Anatilimnocola aggregata: one gene and its partner. The protein of the gene in region 1 binds, or shares a complex with, the protein of each later gene. Links are inferred from orthologs where the notes say so. Each region holds a gene or a part of one and is shown in the gene's direction. Other genes may lie near its edges.

Region 1 (3,189 bases):
TGGTGCCCAGGGCAATCAGCGTGTCCATGTTTACGGCGGCATACCGCACACGCTGGGCGGCACTCACCAAAAAGGGCCAGCCGACGAATACCTGCACGAGGCAAGCAATTGCAATCTGGGTCACCCCCAGCAGCGGCGACGAATGATGACCGCCGGGCAAAAAGTGAATGACGACCAGCGGCACCAGCCCTGCCAGGCTGAGGAGAAAACGCAGGCCCCAGGCCCGTTGTTCTTGATCTTCGGCTGCCTGCGAATGGGGCGCTGTTGGCGAATTCTGCTGCTGGCGAATTACCTCGGCCTGATACCCGGCCCGTTCGACTGCGGCAATCAGCGACTGCACGGGAATGTCATCGCCCGCGGGCCGAACTTCCGCTTCGTGCAGGGCGAGATTAACGGCAGCCGATTTCACACCTGACACTTGGCTGAGCGCGGTTTCCACCCGTCCTACGCAACTGGCGCAATGCATGCCGCCGATGTGCAGGCGGATCGGATTCGTTGTGGATGGTGGCACGGAAGTGAGATTCGCGAGGGAGGTGACCACGCTGACGGGCATTGGTTGCTAAAATTATCTCGCTTGGCAGCGAACTGACCAGCCGCCCGCTCGTCGATATTAACAGCGATTGCGGTCTGGCAGTGGGTGACCTCAGAAAGAAGTTATGACTCGCAGTGACTACGAATACGATGTGCTGGTGATCGGCGCGGGGCATGCCGGCACCGAAGCGGCCATGGCTGCGGCCCGCGTCGGGCTGCGGACCTGCCTGCTCACGACCAACTGCGATACCGTCGCCCAGATGAGCTGCAACCCGGCGATTGGCGGCGTGGCGAAGGGTCAGATCGTGCGCGAGATCGACGCGCTGGGTGGGGTAATGGGGCGGGCCATCGATGCCACAGGCATTCAATTTCGCCTGCTCAACCGCCGCAAAGGGCCGGCCATGCATAGCCCGCGAGCTCAGGCGGATAAGAAGGGATATCAGTTTGAAGTAAAGCGGCTCGTCGAGGAGCAACCGAATCTCTCGCTCCGGCAGGAAGTGGTTGAGGATCTGCTCGTCGAAGAAATCGCCGACAGCAATACCGAGCAAACTGCGCGCATCGTTGGCGTGCGTGTGCGGGGTGATATCACTTACCGCGCGCCTGCAGTGGTCCTCACAACCGGCACATTCTTGCAAGCGATCATGCACACGGGCGAAGTGCAAACGCCTGGAGGCCGCGCAGGAGAAGGAACGACGGCGGGCATCAGCGGGGCGCTCAATCGGCTGGGATTCCGCGTCCAGCGCTTCAAGACGGGTACTCCCTGCCGGTTGAATGGGCGGACGATCGATTACAGCCGCACAGAACTTCAGCCCGGCGATGACGACCCGGAGCCATTTTCGTTTCTCACCAGCGAGGTCGAACGGCAGCGGATGGGGCGCGAACAGATTCCGTGCTACATCACCTACACGAACGAGCAGGTACATGAACTGATTCGGGCGAATCTGCATCGGGCGCCCATGTACAGCGGGCAGATTCAATCGCGGGGCCCGCGGTATTGCCCGAGCATCGAGGACAAAGTGGTGCGTTTTGCCGAGAAAGAGCAACATCAGCTCTTCTTGGAACCCGAAGGTCGGCGGACGTACGAAGTGTACGTAAACGGCATCTCTACCAGTTTGCCCCGCGATGTGCAGGACCAGATGCTGCGGCTGATTCCCGGCCTGGAAAAGGCCCAGATCATGCGCTATGGCTACGCCGTCGAATACGATTTTTGCCCTCCCGATCAGCTGTGGCCGTGGCTCGAAACGAAGCGCGTTGGCGGTCTGTTCTTCGCCGGGCAAATCAACGGGACCACTGGTTATGAAGAGGCTGGCGCGCAAGGCCTGATTGCCGGTGCCAGCGCTGCACTCAAGTTGCAAGGGAAAGAACCGCTCGTGATTGGCCGCGAGCAGGCTTATATCGGCGTGCTGACGGATGACCTGGTGACTTGCGGTGTGGACGAGCCCTATCGCATGTTCACTAGCCGGGCGGAATATCGCCTGCTATTGCGGCACGATAACGCGGATCGACGTTTGACGGCCATCGGCCGCCGCGCGGGACTTGTCGACGATGCTCGCTGGCAGCGGTTGCAAGAAAAAGAAGCAGAGATCTCCGGCGCGCTACATATCCTGCGCACCGAGCGGACCGGCGAAGTGACACTCGAACAATTGCTCCGGCGGCCCGAAGTCACCTGGCCTCAAATCGTTCAACATGCGCCGCAATTGGGCGCAGTCTCGCGCGAGTCGTCGATTCAAATTGAATACGACGTGAAATATGCGGGCTATGTTTCACGACAAGAACAGCAGGTCGATCGCCAAAAGCGACTTTCGGAAAAAAAGATCCCCGAGCATTTCGACTATGCGATGGTCAAACACTTGCGCACCGAAGCCCGCGAGAAATTGCTGCGAGTACGTCCAATTACGCTGGCTCAGGCTGGCCGAATTAGCGGCATCACACCGGCCGATCTGGCGCTCGTGCTGACGTATCTCGAAGGGGTGAGCCGCCGAAGCGTTTCATGATGAGGAAGAGCGGCAAACGTTCGGACTGAAGCTTTGTCCAGCAAGTTTGCGTGGGGCTAGTCAGCAGAATCATTACCAGTTTTGCTGCATTTTTGGCCGCATTTTTGCACCTTGTCGAGGAATTCGCAGCGATGTGCTATTGCCGAAATGGGAATGTCGAAATAACCTTAACTTAGGAGAGGTAGGAGAACTGATTGGCTAGGGACAGCCGGAGCCAAAGCATTTGTAAGCTGGTGGCTCGCCTTACCGATCCTCTCGCCTCTGACGAAATGCTCTTTTGCAAGTTCTTTGAGACGCAGCGACTCATGGTCGCAACTTAGCGTCGGCATTCTTGCCCGGCATCTTCTCCCCGCCGGTTGCCAGCAACCCGATGTCTTTCCCGTTGTGCCTGCTGAATCGCATCGTGCTTGTACCAACACGGGTGACAGCAGTATCGGCTGCTGCGCGGTTGGTAGAGCCGCGAGTCAAAGGGCTGGAAATCGTGTCACATCCGCCAGAGCGAGAGCCATGAAGTTCACGAACATGAGGTTCAGTCGACAGACCGGAACATCACCAGCGAGGCAGCATGCAGGTGGTTGAATTGGCCCGCAATTGAAAGTGGCCAAGTTCGGGCACCAAACGTGCAGCTATCACGCGCGTTCTGAGGAGGACGGTGCGATGACAT
Region 2 (3,319 bases), 1.1 Mb from region 1 along the record:
ACGCCGCGGGAAAGTCTCGATGCTGGCAAATCGCTCGAACATCGCTACCAGATATTTCTCGGGCCGAAAGATCCCGATATCCTCAGGCCTTATGGATTGGAAGAGATCGTTGAATTCGGCTGGTGGTACGCGGCCTATCCCGCGATGCTCCTGCGGAACATCTTGACCTTTCTGTACTCGGTTACCGGTAACTACGGCATCGCGATCATTTTGCTGACAGTACTGGTGCGAACCTGCATGTTACCGTTCAGCATTCGGCAATCGATCGCCGCGAAGCGGATGCAAGAGATTTCGCAGCTCTTAAAGCCGGAATTGACCGCAGTTAAGGAGAAGTACAAAGACGATCCACTCAAGCAGCACCAGGCCACGCAAGAGTTGATGAAGAAGGCCGGCATGCCCAACCCGTTTGCCGGCTGCTTATTGGTCTTTTTTCAGCTGCCGGTGTTTGTGGGGCTTTATCGCTGCCTCAGTGTCGACATCCACCTGCGCGATGCGTCCCTCTTCCCCGGGCTCGCTTGGGCATCGAATTTGGCCGGTCCCGATAAACTGTATTATTGGCGAGATTACGTGCCGGCTTTCATTGGCGACGAAGCCGACGGCTGGCTGGGACCATTCTTCAACGTGTTGCCGCTGGTAACGATTGCCCTGTTCATCGTTCAGCAGAAACTGTTCACGCCGCCGCCGACCGACGAACAGCAAGAAGTGCAGCAGCAGACCATGATGATCATGAGCCTCATGATGGGCGTGTTCTTCTATAAAGTTCCCGCCGGTCTCTGCTTGTACTTCATCACGTCGAGCTTGTGGAGCGTGGCAGAACGAACCTTGCTGCCGAAATCGAAGCCCATCGATCCGAGCGTAATCTCCGAAAAGAAGCTCGTGACGGAGTCGTCCAACGGTAGCAGTGCCCGCGCGGCTCGCAAGCAGAAGAAGCGGTAATGTCGCTGGAGATGGACGATACGATTGTCGCCATCGCTTCCGCAACGGGGGGAAGTTACGAAGGGATCATTCGCCTGAGTGGTCCCGCGACCGAGAAGCTGCTGCAACAAACGTTGCGGTCGGCACCAACCAACCGAAAGAAAGCATCGGCAACGATCCAGTGCCTGTTGCTCGTGCGCGGTAGCGATGGTGTCGAACGCAGCTTACCGGCGATCGTTTACCTCTGGCGAACTTCACGCAGCTACACGCGGCAGCCCCTGGCCGAAATCTACCTGCCGGGCTCGCCTCCGCTGCTCGACTTGGCCATAAGTGCGTTGTGTGCCGCTGGCGCAAGACTGGCGCGCCCTGGCGAATTTACGCTCCGCGCGTTTCTTGCCGGCCGGCTCGATTTAACGCAGGCTGAAGCGGTCCTGGGTGTGATCGAAGCCCGTGATGCTGCGGAACTGCAAACGGCGCTCGCGCAACTCGCGGGCGGCCTATCGCACCGGCTCGCCGAAGTTCGCAATCAACTGCTCGATTTGCTCGCGCACTTAGAAGCTGGGCTCGACTTCGTGGATGAAGACATTGAATTCATTACCCGCGCGGATCTGCAAACCCAGGTGGCTGCAGCAGCGACTGCCGTGCGCGCTGTGGCGGAGCAGTTGCAGTCGCGCGCCGAAACGAGCTCCACTGCGCCGCGAGTGGTCTTGCTTGGAGAACCGAATGCGGGGAAGAGTAGCCTGCTCAATGCCTTGGCCAATGAGCAAGCTGCCATTGTTTCACCGATGGCGGGTACGACACGAGATTATCTCGCGCGACTTCTCGTCGTCAGCGGCAAACAGTTTCAACTGATTGATACCGCGGGTATCGAGACGGCTTCGAATGCCGACCAAATTGGCAGCGACGCCCAGGACCATCGGCAGCAGCAGCAGGCACAGGCCGACTTGGAAGTTGTCTGCATCGATAGTACTCAGCCCGTATCGCTCGCCGTCACCAAGCAACTGGCACGCTCCACGCAACAGCGGATCGTCGTGCTGACGAAGTGCGACCTCGATGATGGTCGACACCCAAACAGGTTCTCGCTCCCCTCCCCTGCCCTGCGAACCAGTGCCACGACTGGGGCAGGTTTGAACGAACTACGCACGGCAATCGTGGCCGCACTCGATCTGGCGCCAAGCGAAAGTCTTGCCGTCCCAGCTACTGCCATCCGCTGCAGTGCTAGTCTGCAAGCCGCGGCTGCATCACTGGCAGCAGCATCAGACCTCGCCAATAGCGGCGCGAGTGAAGAATGGATCGCGGCCGAGCTGCGCTTGTCACTTGATGAACTTGGTCAGGTCGTCGGTGCGATTTATACCGACGACATTCTCGACCGCGTCTTCAGCCGCTTTTGCATCGGCAAATAGCGGGTTACTTCTTTTCTGCCTTCGAGCGCAGGTGTTTCTCGAAAAATTCGTTCATCGCCTTACCCGTTTCCGGTGAATAGGGATGATGATTGCCACCCTCCACAACCAGCAGCGTGGAATCGGCTCCTACCTTTTCGAGCGCGGCGTGCATTGCTCGTCCTTGGCTGACCGGCACGATATCATCCTTGTCACCGTGAATGATCAGAAACGGCGGAGTCGATTTCTGCACGTGCGTGACTGGACTCGCTAGCGCGGCCAGTTCCGGCTTCTCCGTCACCAACCCACCGAGCAATCCTCTGACTGCCGGATGTGCTTCGTTGCCCCATGTGGGAAAATCGGCTGGTCCGCTGATGGCGCAAACGGCCCGCACCTTACTGGAAAACTCTGGCCAGCCTCCTTTCCCTTCCAACTCCGGCAGATGGGCCGAGGTGCCGACAAGCGCGCTCAAGTGCCCGCCCGCCGAATGCCCGCAGACGGCGATTCGATCGGGGTCGAGATGATACTCCTTGGCCTTCGCACGCAGGAAGCGAATCGCGCATTTGCAATCTTCAATCTGAGCCGGAAACTTGGCCTCGCCCGAGAGCCGATACTCGATCGACGCCCCGAGAATCCCCCGCCGCGCCCACTGCGACGCATGGCCGAGACCACCGTCACGATTGCCGCCCGTCCAGCCGCCGCCGTGGATATAGACGATGGCCGGCATCGGTTCGGTGGGCAATTCCTTCGGCCGAACCAGATGCAACTTCAGCGCTCGTCCGCCACCTTGGCCGAATTCGATATCGCGAACGACTTCAATTTCGGTAGGCAAACGAGGTGGCGCTTGCGCTACGACCTGTGTGGCCGCCGCCGTCCAGAGTGCGAGCCAAACTGATATCCAACATGGCATTTGCAATTGCAACATGACTAACACTCCGGACCTGAGAACTGTCGACCAATGCTTGGAACAAAGCCGCCTTAGTTGCCCGTAGGCAATGGAATCTTCACTCCCTGCTTATCCAGTT

The links.
Region 2: the proteins of mnmG (region 1) and ETAA8_RS12465 are in contact, whole or in part, in a solved structure (PDB 9HIP), measured with the Escherichia coli proteins. The link is inferred for Anatilimnocola aggregata from one-to-one orthologs.

Annotation. Positions count from the first base shown.
Region 1 is NZ_CP036274.1:4,393,065-4,396,253, reverse strand. The notes cover bases 222-3,090. They hold mnmG (tRNA uridine-5-carboxymethylaminomethyl(34) synthesis enzyme MnmG), read left to right. Parts: upstream 222-656; coding sequence 657-2,525; downstream 2,526-3,090. Other genes in these bases: ETAA8_RS16580 (heavy metal translocating P-type ATPase), read right to left, coding at 222-511. In the rest of the region: more of ETAA8_RS16580, read right to left, coding at 1-221; ETAA8_RS16570 (PrkA family serine protein kinase), read left to right, coding at 3,183-3,189. UniProt on the Escherichia coli protein: NAD-binding protein involved in the addition of a carboxymethylaminomethyl (cmnm) group at the wobble position (U34) of certain tRNAs, forming tRNA-cmnm(5)s(2)U34.
Region 2 is NZ_CP036274.1:3,284,241-3,287,559, forward strand. What follows is about bases 128-3,126. They hold ETAA8_RS12465 (tRNA modification GTPase), read left to right. Parts: upstream 128-935; coding sequence 936-2,318; downstream 2,319-3,126. Other genes in these bases: yidC (membrane protein insertase YidC), read left to right, coding at 128-936; ETAA8_RS12470 (alpha/beta hydrolase), read right to left, coding at 2,323-3,126. Also shown: more of yidC, read left to right, coding at 1-127; more of ETAA8_RS12470, read right to left, coding at 3,127-3,219; ETAA8_RS12475 (arylsulfatase), read right to left, coding at 3,273-3,319. UniProt on the Escherichia coli protein: Exhibits a very high intrinsic GTPase hydrolysis rate. Involved in the addition of a carboxymethylaminomethyl (cmnm) group at the wobble position (U34) of certain tRNAs, forming tRNA-cmnm(5)s(2)U34.